2 regions of the Lacticaseibacillus styriensis genome follow, and region 1 is predicted to be linked to the other one. Evidence: a T-box and tRNA genes for the amino acid it is inferred to sense, from the RefSeq annotation. Region 1 holds a T-box; the other holds one or more tRNA genes.

Region 1 (7,999 bases):
CGACAAGGTGCAAGCACTTCTCAAGTATCGAGATTAGCGAGAAAAGAGGCGGCCACAGCCGGGAAAAACCGGTTGGGTCGTCTTTTTTTGTGTGAGCGTGAGCAGGAGCGCTTAGAAATCGGAGTGTAAGTGGCCTCAAGCCTAAATGGCTGGGCTTTGGCCATTTAGGCTTGAGGTCCTTACACGTAGATTTCTGCGACTGCGAACGCGTTATGAAGAGCGGAAGTAAGGGGTTGATTCTTTAACCTACAGACTTCCACGCCAGTAAACGCCTACCACACTTCACCGCTGCTACCCAAACATCAACATCGCATCACCACTTTAGAGAGGTAGTTATGAAGCAAAGAAAAACAAATGTTGCACTTGTCACCACCGCCATCTTTATTGGCACTTTTATGACCGCCATTGAAGGCACGATCGTCTCGACCGCAATGCCAACGATTATCGGCAGCTTGCATGGTGTGCATCTCATGAACTGGGTTTTTTCGATTTTTCTGTTGACCAACGCCATGGCGACGCCGATTTATGGTAAATTGAGTGACAAGATCGGCCGTAAACCGGTCTTCTTAATTGGTCTGACTATTTTTGTCATCGGCTCGTTATTATCTGGCTTATCACAGTCAATGATCATGTTGATCGTCTTCCGGGCGATCCAGGGGATTGGTGCCGGTGCCATTATGCCAGTGACGTTCACGATCATTGCGGACATTTATCCATTTGAAAAGCGGGCCAAAATGCTGGGCTTTAACGGGTCAATGTGGGGAATTGCCTCGGTGATTGCCCCGTTGCTTGGCGGGTTTATTGTTGACCAGTTGAGTTGGCACTGGATTTTCTTCATCAATGTACCACTGGGCTTGCTGACGTTCGGCATTGTTTGGTTCTTTTTGCAAGAAGATCGGCGGCAGGTGCGGCAGCCGCTGGATGTTCGCGGGACCGCCTGGTTACTAATTGCGTTGCTGGCGTTGATGTACGGATTTCAAGCCCTTGCAGAACCAAACGCACTTTGGCAAATTGCCGGCATGGCCATTGTGGCAGCTTTTGGCTTTTGGCGGTTCTGGAAAGCGGAAAAGCATGCGATTGATCCGATCATCGATCTTAAGTTGTTCGAGAACCGGACGTTTGTCGTTCACAATTTGATTGCAGCACTGATTTCAGGATTCGTGATCGGTTTTGAAGTCTATATGCCGATGTGGATTCAGGGAATTCTCGGGATGGATGCCTCGCTCGGTGGATTCGCCGTTACCCCGAGTTCGTTGATGTGGGTCGTCGGTTCCTTTGTTGCCGGCAAGCTGCTCGGCCGCTTCCAGCCTAAGCCGATTCTGACCGGCGCCATGATTTGGTTACTTGGCGGTAGTCTTGTCTTGGCGCTTGTACCGCAGTCAACGCCTTATTTTGTTTTTTTGCTGGTGGCCGGTAGTTTAGGCTTGGGTTTTGGTTTGGTGATTACGATTACGACCGTGACTGCCCAGGCCATTGTTGCGCCTGATCAGGTAGGGGTTGCAACGAGCTTTAACACGTTATCGCGGACGTTGGGGCAGACATTGATGGTGTCGATTTATGGCATTGTCCTCAACTTACGACTGACGCAAGGCGTTGCGGCTGATGGCCGATTAAATAGCAACATGCTTAATGAACTCATCAATCCGCACACGGCTCGGAATTTACCAGCGGCTGTTTTGCCGACACTTCGTCAGATTCTCTACGAAGGACTGCACAACATCTATTTCTTTTCGATTGTCATCGTTGCGTTGGCACTGATAGCAAACCACTTCGAAGCAAAAAAAGTTTTATCAAAAGAAGCGACTCAGGAAACTGATGAGGAAGCTTGAATCCTTGGTAAAAGAATCTGAGTTTGCGAAATGGTAAAAGTCGGCAATGCGCTTTATGACTGGGTAAAAAAAACGATCCTCGATAGCAAGCAAATTTTGCGTTGCTCTCGAGGATCGTTTTTGCCTGAAAATGGTTGCTGATGCTAGTTTTGCCATCGCGGACTTATAAAGTTGACCTACCTGTAGCATCTTTATTTTCGGGAAGCGAGCCTTGATGCGGTGGCATAGGTGGCTGGATGGCTTTTTTATACAGCTTAGCAGTATTTTCCTGAACCACGGCAACGACATCAAAACCAGGGTCATTTTCCAGCGGGCCGAAATTTAAAAAAGTTTGATCGTCGTCATACTGAATGCCTTGCAAACGGGTGCTCATGAGGACGTGTAGCTTATCGGCTTTTTGGTGTGACTTTTCGATTTCTTCACTGGCCTTGGCTAAGGTGTAGCCTTCATCCAGCATGGATTTGATCATGACGATCAACGCGATATTAGAAAGCGAATAACGCTTGTTGCCATTTGCTTCGTGTCGCAGTGAGTGGATCAGATGCTTTTTTTCCCAATAGCGGATTTGGGTCGGGGTGGCCCCGGTAACCCGGCTGGTTTCGCCGATACCTAGCGAAATATCGAGTGAGCGTAAACGTTCATTGAAGAGTCCCATGGTCTGGTCTGCCTCCTTTGCCTTGACAACTAATCAGTTTAATTGTAATATTTTATCTTGTCAATATTACATTGTGTGATATAGAAAACACAAAACATTATAAAGAAATCAGGCGAAGTTATGGACGTTAAAGATATCAACGGGAAGCAGGTTAACGTCCCTATGATGGTCATCACGCTCATTGTCGGGACGTTTATTACAGTACTGAACCAGACGATCCTTTCCACTGCGTTTCCGACGTTGATGAAAGCCTTCGACATTTCGACCGCAACGGTGCAGTGGTTGTCGACTGGCTTTATGTTGGTCAATGGGATTATGATCCCGGTTTCGGCATACTTGAGCGCGAAGGTGCCTTCCAAATGGTTATATATGAGTGCCATGGGAACTTTCTTTGTTGGCACACTGGTCGCTTTTGTTGCCAATAGTTTTGCGATTTTATTGGCCGGCCGGTTGATTCAGGCTGTCGGTGTTGGGATCACGATGCCATTATTACAAAATATTATGATGTCGATTTTTCCGCCAAACCGACGTGGCGCCGCCATGGGGATGGCCGGCATCGCGATCGGGGTTGCGCCAGCGATTGGACCGACCCTTTCCGGATATATCATTGATAATTTCGGCTGGCGGGTCTTGTTCGGGATGATTCTCCCGATTGCCGGTTTGGTCATCATCGCGGCGTTGTTCTTCTTCAAAAACGTTTTGCCGCTGTCGAATCCCAAACTGGACGTGCCGTCACTGATTGAATCGTCCATTGGCTTTGGTGCCTTGCTATACGGATTCTCCGAAGTCGGGAACGATGGCTGGGGTGATCCGATGGTGCTTGGTTCAATTGCCGTGGGGCTGATTTTCATCGTGATTTTTGGCTATCGGCAGCTGCATTTAAAAGAGCCCTTTGTCGAGCTGCGGGTGTTTAAGAGTAAAATCTTTGCGCTGTCAACTGTTTTGGGGACGATTGCCAACATGGCGATGGTCGGTGTTGAAATGATTCTTCCACTATATTTACAGATTATTCACGGTAAAAGTGCGCTAGAATCTGGCTTGACACTGCTGCCGGGGGCACTTTTGATTGCGGTCATGAGCCCTGTTACTGGCCAAGTGTTCGACCGTATCGGTGCCAAACGGTTGGCGCAATTGGGGCTTTTTCTCCTCACGATTGCGACACTGCCATATTTCTTCTTGACGACAAACACCCCGTCAATCTTCATTACAGTGATTTATGCGGTACGGATGTTTGGGATTTCAATGGTCATGATGCCATTGACGACCAATGGGATGAATGCGTTGACGCCTGACATGATTCGCCATGGCACGGCGGTGAACAACACGGTACGACAGGTTGCGACTTCGATGACGACGGCGGTTTTGATCTCAGTCCTGTCAAACGTCACCAATCTCACTAAACCGGCAGCCAGCCTGGTAAAAAGTAATCCGCTGCAGTATAAGCAAGACTTTTTCAATGCTACACTCAACGGTTATCACGCGGCCTTTTTACTGGCAGTCGGGTTTAGTCTTGTCGGCTGGATTCTGACATTCTTCCTGAATAGTCATGCCATGTCGCAAGAAGTGACAATTAAAGACGAAAAGAAGGTGAAGGCATGATTCTTTGGCTTTTAGGGTTAATGGTCGTTGGCCTTTATCTTAGTTTCATCATGATGCACCGTTCGCTTAAACGCACCGCATTGATCATTGTGTTTGGTATCGGCGTCGTGGGCAGTTTATTGCTCATCACGCTGAATGATAATGCCCATTTTGGGATGGTTAAGCGGACAACGACCGACGAGCAGACCATTTATACCGCATCGCCTAATGCGCAAATGCCGATGCTTTTGAAGCAAACCGTGGGAACTGCCGGCAAACACGCCGTTTATATTTACAAAACGGATCCTAAGAAAAAGGCCGTGCATACCAAAGCCGACCTAGCCGTGCATAATAAAGTTTCCAGAACGTCTGATACGACCGCTTCATTAACGAGTAAGACGACACAGTGGGAATATCAAAATGGCTTTTATGGTGCACTATTCAATCATGAAGGTGCCGACCAGTTCGTCTCTCAGCATAACCAACTCGCCATTCCCAAAAGCTGGTTCGTTTTGACCACGACGCAGGCCAAGCAGCTGAGCACCAAGTTAAAAGCGTTGCAGCACCCAACTGCGCAGCAAAAAGCCGCCTTGGCGACAAAGGTGAAAGCCAAAGCAGCAGAATTGGTCAAAGCCGATCCGAAGTTGGCGACGGATCAGACCACGCTAATGAAGCAGGCTCAAAAAGCCGTGCAACAAGAGCTGATCCAGCAAGCCGTGCAGGATGTGCAGGCACATAAATAGTTAATGACAATGTATGTGGTGCAGTGCCGCACGCACAATAGTCAACTCAAGGCATTAAAAAAGCAGATGGCGAGTTTTCTCTCAGCGATCTGCTTTTTGCTTACGTTGATGCTGGCGAGATAAGTAGGGATTGAAAAACCACCAACTCAGCATTAACAAGGCGAATCCCAACGAAAAGCCGGCAAAGACATCGGTCGGATAGTGGACACGGACAAAGATGCGTGAATAGCCGGTCAAGCCGATCATCAAGACTGCCAGGATCGTGATCAGCCATTTGCCAGTTGGATGTTTGAACAATGTCCATGCCAAAAGAATAATCGTGCCATAAAACATCATGGTGCCACTGGAATGCCCGCTGGGGAAACTGAATCCGCTGGCTTTGACTAAGGCGCGAATTTGCGGATCGGCGATGAACGGCCGCGGCCGTTGGATCAGATATTTGATGCTGACATTGAGCACCCCCATGATGGCGCCAACGCTGGCTGTAAACACGGCTGCACTCCGATAACGGCAAAGTAAAAGCCCTGCCGCCAAGACCATGGTTAAAACAATTAAAATGCTGGGGTTTCCTAATTCGGTAATGACGAGAAGCAGCGGTTTAAGCGTTGCTGCGTGAAAGTGGGTCACAAAGGCGATAACGCGCTGATCGACCGTATGAATCCAGTTTGCGTTGTTAACAATGCCGACTAGTAAGGTGATGAAAATGATTAATGCAGATCCTGATAGATAAAGTGGTAGTGAACGACGTTGTGCCAAAACAAACCTCCCAAAATAAGCACAATCGACTGTAACGAATGCGCTAAGAAAATGCCTAATATAAATAGAATAGCATAATGACCATTGAACACATCTAAGGTTTTTGCTATGATTGACGCAATCATCAAACGAACAAAGGAGTAGTAAGTCGATGCGGGGATCAGAGAGCAGGCGGTGGTGCGAGCCTGACGATGCTAAGACTGAACTGGCCTTTGAAGTTGCTGCGGTGAAGCCAGTAATCGCAGCCGGTCGGACCGTTATCTCCTTTGAGCGCTGTGCAAACAGAACTTAGGTGGTACCGCGGCTGAGCCGTCCTAATGAAGATAGGGCGGTTTTTTGTTTGAAAAATTAGTGAACTAGTTCACGTTATAACGCGCCGGTTCACGCTCACATTAACGCGTTCACCGGCGCAGGAGCTTGCGTATAAGGACCTTGGTCGCAATGGCCTAAACCCGGGCCATCACGCCCAAGGCCACTTATACTTCAGCTCCTAAGCGCGCCGGTTCACGCTCACAAAATAATCAGGAGGTAAAGAAATGGCATATGATCATCATGAGATCGATAAGAAGTGGCAACGTTATTGGGCAGAGCATAACGAGTTTAATACCACGACTGATCCGAAAAAACCGAATTTTTATGCATTGGACATGTTTCCATATCCGTCAGGCCAAGGCCTGCATGTTGGGCATCCGGAAGGGTATACGGCAACCGATATTGTTGCGCGAATGAAACGGATGCAGGGATTCAACGTGTTGCATCCAATGGGCTGGGACGCATTCGGTTTGCCGGCTGAGCAATATGCCTTGAATACCGGACACAATCCGCGTACCTTCACCAAGCAAAACATTGAAACGTTCAAGCGTCAAATTAATAGTCTTGGCTTTTCATACGATTGGAATCGCGAAATTAATACGACGGATCCAAATTATTATAAGTGGACGCAATGGATTTTTGAACAACTGTATAAACATGGGTTGGCCTATGAAGCCGAAGTGCCGGTTAACTGGAGTCCGGACTTAGGAACCGTTGTGGCCAATGAGGAAGTTATCGATGGCAAAACCGAACGCGGCGGCTTTCCGGTCATTCGCAAACCAATGCGGCAGTGGATGCTGAAGATTACGGCGTATGCGGATAAGCTGCTTGCTGATCTCGATGACCTAGACTGGCCGGAATCGATCAAACAGATGCAACGCAACTGGATCGGCAAATCCACCGGTGCGCAGATTACCTTTGCAGTCACCGACAGTCAGGAAAAATTCGACGTGTTCACAACGCGTCCGGACACCCTTTTTGGCGCGACCTATGTGGTGATGGCGCCTGAACACGAATTGGTTGAAAAGATTACGACACCAGAACAGCAGGCAGTTGTCGATGCCTATGTGGAGGAAGCTGCGCATAAGTCTGATCTGGATCGGACTGCGCTGGATAAAGAAAAAACCGGCGTCTGGACTGGTGCCTATGCTACCAATCCGGTTAATGGCGAGAAACTGCCAATTTGGATCTCGGATTATGTCCTGGCGACGTATGGTACTGGGGCAATCATGGCGGTGCCGGCGCATGATGATCGTGACTATGCCTTCGCCAAAAAGTTTGGGATCGAAATCAAGCCCGTTATCGAAGGTGGCAACATTGACGAAGCGGCCTACACTGGCGATGGGGTTCACATCAATTCTGAATTTTTGGATGGTTTAAACGAGCAGGATGCCATTGATCGGATGATTAGCTGGTTGGAAGACAAGGAGATTGGTCACGCCAAAGTTAATTATAAGTTGCGCGATTGGGTCTTTTCCCGTCAGCGGTATTGGGGCGAGCCGATTCCGGTGATTCATTGGGAAGACGGCGAAACCACACTGGTACCGGAAGATGAACTGCCACTGGTATTGCCTGAAGAAGTCGATATCAAGCCAAGCGGGACTGGTGAAAGTCCATTGGCCAATTTGACAGATTGGGTCAATGTTGTCGACAAAAACGGGCGCAAAGGCAAGCGGGAAACCAACACGATGCCGCAATGGGCCGGTTCTTCATGGTATTTCCTGCGCTTTGTCGATCCGCACAATAAAGAAGCACTTGCCGATTACGACAAGCTCAAGCAGTGGATGCCGGTTGATCTTTATATTGGCGGCGCTGAACACGCCGTCCTGCATCTTTTGTACGCGCGCTTCTGGAACCTGTTCCTTTATGATATTGGCGCGATTCCGAATAAAGAGCCATTCCAGCGCCTGTATAACCAAGGCATGATTCTGGGCGACAATCATGAAAAAATGAGTAAATCCAAAGGCAATGTCGTCAACCCTGACGATGTGGTCGACGAATATGGTGCCGACACGCTGCGCCTTTATGAAATGTTCATGGGTCCACTGGATGCCGGCATTGCGTGGTCCACAAAGGGCTTGGCCGGTGCGCGCAAGTTCCTGGATCGCGTCTGGAGTGCCTTTATC
Region 2 (7,999 bases), 960 kb from region 1:
GCTGCCGCGCGTAAATGGGAGCGCAAGGCAAACTCATCTTGGTCGCGACGGCTAATCTCAAAGCGCGTGGCAATATTTTCCGCGGTGATCCCCATGGGTTGCTGACTGAAGGCGTCATTTAAACCGTCGCGGCTCAATCCGTCAACAAATGCCGTGTCGCCAAATTTATGGCCGGCACGCATGGCTTCGGCGTAATAAGGTACCTGACTCATACTTTCTGTACCGCCAACCAGCACAGCAGTGGCTTCGCCTAATTGAATCGCCGCCTGTCCCAGCCGAATCGCCTTTAATCCGGATCCGCACACTTCATTGACCGTCATGGCCGTGGAGCGATTTGCCATCCCGCTTTTTAACGCAATTTGCCGTGCCACATTCTGACCGGAACCGGCCTGTAAGACATTCCCGAAAATAGCCTGATCCAATTGTTCAGGATCAACCCGCGCTGCTTTAATAGCTGCCTGTGCCGCTGCAACCCCCAAATCAACCGCACTGGCGCCAGCAAGCTCGCCGCCCAGCTTCCCAATCGGCGTTCGCTTGGCACTGAGAATGACAACTTCTTCCATGATGACCTCCTAATACGTCCAATCGCGCTTCTTACGCTTTTTAGATAAACCGTTACAGTTTATCACAGACTTAACTGCAAAACACTGAGCTATAATTAGAGAGCGTGAACTGGCGCGGGTAGAAGCCGAAGTGTAAGTAGCCTCAGGCGTGATGGCCCGGGCTTAGGCCATTGCGACTGAGGTCCTTACACGCAGGCTTCTGCGCCAGTGAACGCGTTTGAGAGCGTGAACTGGCGCGCTTAGAAGCCGAAGTGTCGGCAGGCACCTGCACAAAAACTGTGCTTACAAAGCCAGCGCACGTTCTTATAAATTCACCCAAGCCTCCCGCGCAAATTAACCACTCGTTATGCTATCTACATCTCATAAAACCAAATCAAACATAAGCTTGCTTAAATTGTATGCGATTGTTCTGATAAGCACCAACCTTCTTCATGAATCCTTAACTTTTGCCATTAGAAAGGAGGCCGCCACCATGCGAGTGATTGATTTACTCGCGTTATTAGCCGACCAAAACAAAAACGCCTCCGTGTTGCTGGACACGCAACCAACACCGAGCCGTTTTGATGACTTTATCCTGACAACCGCGGACGATCAGCCGCAACTGATTTTTAAACCCAACTTGACCCGGAAAGCGCCTTTACGTGTCTGGGAATTGCAGCTCTTATTAAATAAACCGGATCTCCAAGCGCGATTTTTGTATCTGACTGACGCAAATGGACCACGCGCTCTTTTTGGGTTCATCAAGCGCCAGAACGATTTACTACTTAACTAGGCTGGGTGCTTGGCTGCGGCTAATTCCTCAGCCACCTTTTCTAAATAGTGATGGCTGGCAATCATTTCTTCACAGTTGAATTGATCCTTCAATCCGATTTCATAAATCCGACTGGCCTTAGGGTTGAGCAGCGGCAAAACCCGCGCCCAGTCAATCCGGCCTTGCCCAAGTGGCAGGCTGTCATGCGTTTTACCCATCGAATCGACAAGATGATAGTGCCGAACCAAAGGCTTTAGATTCGCCAGACTGGCCATGAGCCGATCATTATCGCCGTGAAGCGTGATGAAGGTGTGGCTGGTATCATAGGCTAACGGTAGCTGCCAACGCAATATCCGCGCCTCAAAATCAGGATCGCCATAGCGAAAAATGGGGGACATGGAGTTTTCAAAGACAACGTGTCCCGGTGCCTCCTGAGCAAACGCAATCATCCGCGCTAAAGCAACATCCTGCGCCTTGGCAACGTCCGTCCACCCAGCATAATCGCCTGGTGTGTCCACCCGATAACCCCCATGGATCAACGCCGTCGCATTCACCTTTTTGGCCAGATTCATGAGCTTAATCGAACTAGTCATCATAAAATCATAACGCGTCGGATACTTGGTCGGATTCATGGCTAATTCATTACGTTGACCGCCGAACCGCATCGGATGATGGAAAACCACTGTAGGCACTTGGCTGCGCACCCAAGTCACCATTTTCAAAAAATGGGCCCATCCCGTTGCCGTAAAATCGTTTTCGGTTAAGTGAAATTCAAATACGTCCGGATGATACTGCAACCGATCACGAATCTGCCGTTCATCTGTACTAGCTTTTAATCCCAGTAACATCGATTGTTTGCTGCCTCCTCATCAAACTGATAACACGCGGTTGCCCAAATTACCATAACGCGTTCGCCGGCGCAGAAGTCTGCGTGTAAGGACCTTGGTCGTGATGGCCTAAGCCCGGGCAATCACGCCCAAGACCACTTACACTCCGACTTCTAAGCGCGCCGGCTCACGCTCACCTCAACTTGGCAGTCTTCTCATAAGCCGCTTGAGCTTTTTGCGATCAATGAGCATAACCCCTAGATCATCCGCTAGTGCGATTGCCGAGTCGGAAAAGTCACTGTTGGTGATCACCGCTGCTTGATCAAGTTTATAAAATTGATGGCCGGCCCAAACTTCCTGCACCGCTTTATTGCCGACAAAACCGGTATAGCGTTTGCATTGAAACCCAATGGACTGCCCTTTTTTTCGAGCGATAATGTCGATTCCCTGATCACCGGAAGCTTGCGTCAGCTGAATATGTTTAAAACCGTTTCGCTTCAACAAGTAAGCACAAAACTCCTCAAATTTCTCGCCTTCCATGATGTCGACATTTTCCATTTTTAAATCACGGAAGCGAAAATGGTGATGGTACAGCCAAACGGCATTCACCACCACAAACAGACTAATGATCACAAAACTTGCCGGATCGCCATATGGTCGCAACTGCCGGGGCAGAATGTCGCGGGCCCAGAAACTGTAGGCAAGTGCCAGAATAAATAGTGCCCACAGTAATTGATAGGCCTTCTTAAGTAACGTTCTCATGGTTCCACCCTTCTCTTTCCTTATCAAGCCTAGCAGATTCAAGTCATGATTGCATTGAATCTGGAGCAATTTTTCTGTAGGCTTAAACTATTGAGAGAGGAAGCGTTTTCGCCATGAAACTAAGCGCCAAAATTTTTGCCAAAGTCGGTCAGGAACGAATTACCCAATATACTTTGGTGAACGATCATCACATGACCTTACGCTTTTTAACGTTCGGTGCCCGGGTCCAACAGGTTCGTCTGCCTAATGCGACCGGATTTGACCCTAACTTACTGCTTGGATTTGTCACTTTAGAAGACTATCTGCATCAGCCCGGCTTTTTCGGCGCCATGACCGGTCCGCTGCAACCAGACGAAGCCAATGTCCCTGGCGCATGGCAAAACTGGAACTGGGCGGTGAAAACCAGTCAGGATCCTGATTTAGTCATCACGTTTTCGCTAGACTTGCCAGAAGGTGCTGATGGCCAGCCCGGCATGCGTCAACTTAGCATTACCCACCGACTCAACAATGCGAACGTCTGGACAATTGATATGACAATCCAAACCAGCGCTTCAATTCATCTACATCCGCGGCTGGTATTGCCTTGGCTGCTCACAGCTGATCCGGCACAAACGATGATGCAGGCTAAATTAACAATTGCCTCGCAGCCAAGTATGATCGCACAACAGTCAAAAGTTTATGCGGCTCAGGACTACGACTTAGCAGCCGCTGACTGGCAACTCCATTACCTGACCGATGCGCCGGCTACCCGAATCGATCCGTTTGCCGACATTGGCACGCAAAACAATTTCAACGGCATCCTCGGACAGCCCCATGTGGCAGTCGGCTTTGCCCCTGAAGCTAATTTGCAAGCACAAGCCTGGGAACTTCCTGCAGGTGCGACATGGCACCATCATGCTGAATATCACCTAGGCATTCGGCACGAGTCGTAAGCCAGACTCAGTTGCGTCTAACAAACGCATTTAGTTGACCAAAAAACCTTGTACGCATGACCCGCACAAGGTTTTTTGATTGTCAATATTCTGGTTAATAGTTCAGGAAAACATCTTTATAAACTTTCACACTGTCAAAAACATCTTGAAGCGCCACATATTCGTTGGTCTCATGTGATGTATCATTTCCCGGCCCATAAATTGCCAGATCCAACCCATCGTGATAAAACAGTGCTGCATCAGTAATCCCGGTCCGATACGCCACGGCCCCGCGATCAAGACCGATACGTTGCCGTGCCTGCTGAACGGTCTCAATCAAGGCATTGTCAGGCGAAGCAGCAGCCGCGCCCAGTACTGAGTCAATTGAAAGCGCCAGATGCACGCCTTTAGGTACAGGCGTTTTCGCTGCTTGTTTTAGCGCCTGAATAAACGCATCATTGTCGGCGATCATGGTTGTGCGAATATTGCCACGCAGATAGGCCGACTCAGGTAGCGAGTTGATCTGGTTCCCGCCATGGATAATATCAATATTGTGCGTGGCGTGTCCCAAAATCGGATCATCCTTGGCCTGCAACGGCGCTGTTGCGGTCAATGCCGCATTAGCAAATGCAAACAAACCGTGAATGGCATTGGCCCCAAGATCCGGACGCGATGAATGCGCTGCTTTACCATGCGCGGTCAACGTATAATCGATAATCCCGCGCTCAGCCGCATCCACGTTACTATTGCCAGGCTCTGCCACTAAAAGACCATTGAGGCGGTCGCCATAACCCGCTGCTGCCAATTGCCGGGCGCCATAATTATCGATTTCTTCACCGACAGTGGCCATCAACTGAATCCCATGATCCAGTTGCGCATGCGCGACTTGTTTCAAAGCGACAACCACCGCTGCCAACCCGGATTTCATATCCGTTGCCCCGCGGCCATATAACTTGCCGTCTTTTACCTGTCCTGAAAACGGTGGAAACTGCCATTTGGATTCATCGCCGGCATCGACAACATCCATGTGCCCATCGACACCTAGCCACCGTTTGGCATTTGGATCGCCAACGGTCAAAACCAGATTATCCCGTCCCGGCGCATATGTGATCCGCTCGCGCTTAATTAAACCGGCTTGCAACTCAGGGGCTAAATAAGCCTCAATCAGCTCAGCAACTTGACCTTCTTTTGCGCCAACACTCGGTACTTGTACCATTGCCTGCAATAAATCAACGACTTGCTGCTCTTCATCTGTCAATCCAAAACCTCCGCTTCTCAAAACTCATGATTGCTGATTCTAAAACTACTTTCGCCGAAAACGCAGTAACGCATGGCCTAAGATGGGTGTGACAATACCGCCTAGCAAAGCTTCAGCAACCGCGTTAATGGCCAGCGCCGTGATCAGCAGCCACCCAAGATTGGATGCATTAGCACCTGGCACAATTTGCGCAGCCTTGCTCGAAAAAAGCAACCAGGTAAAGCCAATGACCAAAAGTGTGTTGGTCAAGGCACCGGCCACACCGGCGAATACCATTTTAATCGTTTGCGCCAGCGCACTTTGATGGCGCTTAAACATTTGGTGAAAGATAAACGCCGCCACGAGACCCACCATGACGCGCGGCACCAATGCAATAATCGGATTACGAAAAAGCAATAAAGTCACAGGATCAGTCGCTGATGTATAAGCACGGATCAGGCTCGTCAGCCCCCATAATAAGCCAAGACTGGCACCACCGCCATATCCTAGAACAATCCCACCAATAATGACGGTCAAATGAATCGTCGAAATGGCAGGCCAGGCTGGAAAAATCTGAACATACCCCACCATCGGAATATAAGCCTGGAGGATAATTAAAGCACCGAGAATTCCAATAATAGCAATGTTATACGCTTTCCCTCGACGCGTCATGCTGGACACCCCCTATTTGTTTACAGTTAGCTCTATCAGATTATACACGTTCCAAGCAGCACCAAACAAGTTCAGCTTTCAGTCAGGACTTGTCAACTTTTCGCCACTCTACGGGTTCAACCGAATAGTAAATTTTTGTTGACTTTGATCATCTGATTTTCTATAATATTTCTTGTGCTTAAATAGCCATGCGGGCATGGCGGAATTGGTAGACGCGCAAGATTAAGGATCTTGTGAGCATTTTTGCTCATGGAAGTTCGAGTCTTCTTGCCCGCAGCGTAAAAAGATCCGACCAACAACGATAACTTGTTGATCGGATCTTTTTTAATGATTGGTTATCCGTAACCGCTTAATTCGAATGAGATAGGAGTAACTTAAAATGCTTCGTGAAGCCCAGTTTGTTGATCTGTCTGCAATCGTGGATCTTTACCAACAGCTTACAACGGAAATGGCGACATTGGCGCCAGAAACGTATCGACCATTAGCCACTGATAACCGCCAATATTTTGCCGATTATCTGCAAAACGACCTTGCCCGGTTATTTGTGACCGAAAGTCATGGGAAACTTACCGGTTTTGCCTTGGTTGTCTTAGCACAAACCAGTGCCAGTCCTGAATTCGTGCCGCAACATTTTGCCCAACTCATCGACCTCTTCGTCATCCCTGATCAGCGTCATCACGGCTTGGCAAAGCAGCTGATGGCGGCAGTTACGGCTTTTGCCAAAAGTCACCAGGCATCTTTTATCCAACTCAATGTCCTCAGTGCTAATAAGACGGCTCGTGAAGTATACGCCAAGGCCGGTTTTGAACCAGTCAATTTAACGTTACAAAAGCCACTCAACTGATCACCGTTTTTTGTAGTCGTAACTTGCCTCGGCAGTGGCCACAGGCATACCGTCTGACGTCAATCCGCCGCCGACGAATGAATTGCCGGCCGCATTGCGTACAAACATAGGTATATTGACGGCCGGTCGTGGGTAGCGGCGGAGCAAAGCGGGACCCGCCAACTGCTGCCAGTAATTGGCGAAAATCATGATCGCGGTGTTGGTACCCGCGATGCTGGGCGTACAAATGATAGTGCACCAGTTCGTGCTTGATGATGCCATCGGTGATTGCTGGGGGATAAGCGGCAAAGAGTTTGGGGTTAAAGTCCAAATTCATGTCAGCTGGATGAAACCGGCCACCAGTTGTTTTAAGCCGGGCATTGAAAATGGCACGGTGGCGGAACGGCTGGTGAAATGCCGCCACGGAAATTGCCTCCACGCGTGCCTGTAGTTCTTGGTTTGTCATCGTTGAACATTACCTCCGAGCCAACAGTGTACATCAAGTGATGCTCGATTGCACGACTGACGCTGACCGCTAATCTGTTCATAAAAAATCTATACCAATAATACAAAATCGGTTCTAGGCGTTCATGCATGATTGATGTGCACGATCATCTAGAACCGATTTTTAATGTCATTGCAAAATTAAATCTGACTCACGCGTCACGCATTTTTTATGCATCGAGACGCATTGACTTGAATGCTTCAGCTAACTAAAAATATTATTTTAGCTGAAGAACGCCAACACATCGTTACGGGTTAGCGCCGCTTTTCTCTTTTGATCAAAATCAGCCACAATCTGGCCGGCATCCAAAACGATTAAGCGCGTGCCATAGCGTAACGCATCTTCGACTTGATGGGTAATCATTAAGCAGGTTAAATGTTGGCCCGAAACAATTTCGTTAGTCAGCGTCATGATTGATTGGCTCGTGTGCGGGTCCAGTGCTGCCGTGTGCTCATCAAGTAATAACAGATCAGGCTCGCGCATGGTGGCCATTAATAGACTCAGTGCCTGCCGTTGCCCGCCGGAAAGTTGTTCAGTCGGCTTATCAAGCGCTTCAGCCAGACCATTCCCGGTTTTGGCCGCAAGTTCTTTCAGCCGCTCCTTTTGGGCAGTAAGTCCCCGTGAGCGCAAACTTAAGCGCTGGCCACGGTGACTGGCTAATAGCAAGTTTTCGGCGACCGTCATCCGCGGGGCTGTGCCCATTTTCGGATCTTGGAAGACTCGGGCAATGTGACGCGCCCGTTGCTCCGGACGTTGCCCATTCAACTTTTTACCCGCTAAGGTCACCGTTCCTCCGCTCACCGGCAGATCACCGGTAATGGCGTTAAACAGCGTCGATTTTCCTGCGCCGTTATGGCCTAAGACTGTTACGAAATCACCGGTTTTGACCGTTAACGTCACGTCTTGAAGCAAGGTTTTTACTTCCGTTGCGACCGGTACATTGACTGT

Evidence for each region. The T-box of region 1 lies ahead of leuS (leucine--tRNA ligase). A T-box ahead of a tRNA ligase gene usually reads a tRNA of that ligase, here a tRNA-Leu.
Region 2: it has a tRNA-Leu gene. The T-box ahead of leuS (leucine--tRNA ligase) is inferred to sense a tRNA for this amino acid. The anticodon was not compared.

What each region holds. Positions count from the first base shown of each region.
Region 1 is NZ_CP132483.1:858,060-866,058, forward strand. Features, by position in the region: gene metK (methionine adenosyltransferase) at 1-37, shown strand, start outside; gene LACSTY_RS04185 (MDR family MFS transporter) at 336-1,829, shown strand; gene LACSTY_RS04190 (MerR family transcriptional regulator) at 1,993-2,484, opposite strand; gene LACSTY_RS04195 (MDR family MFS transporter) at 2,605-4,083, shown strand; gene LACSTY_RS04200 (DUF4811 domain-containing protein) at 4,080-4,805, shown strand; gene LACSTY_RS04205 (phosphatase PAP2 family protein) at 4,887-5,561, opposite strand; T-box leader at 5,688-5,881, shown strand; gene leuS (leucine--tRNA ligase) at 6,098-7,999, shown strand, end outside.
Region 2 is NZ_CP132483.1:1,820,646-1,828,644, forward strand. Features, by position in the region: gene LACSTY_RS08730 (thiolase family protein) at 1-563, opposite strand, end outside; gene LACSTY_RS08735 (hypothetical protein) at 1,036-1,335, shown strand; gene LACSTY_RS08740 (TIM barrel protein) at 1,332-2,162, opposite strand; gene LACSTY_RS08745 (restriction endonuclease) at 2,340-2,903, opposite strand; gene LACSTY_RS08750 (aldose epimerase family protein) at 3,017-3,835, shown strand; gene LACSTY_RS08755 (M20 family metallopeptidase) at 3,930-5,072, opposite strand; gene LACSTY_RS08760 (ECF transporter S component) at 5,118-5,723, opposite strand; tRNA gene LACSTY_RS08765 (tRNA-Leu) at 5,914-5,999, shown strand; gene LACSTY_RS08770 (GNAT family N-acetyltransferase) at 6,103-6,567, shown strand; gene LACSTY_RS08775 (SprT family protein) at 6,560-7,012, opposite strand; gene LACSTY_RS08780 (ABC transporter ATP-binding protein) at 7,274-7,999, opposite strand, start outside.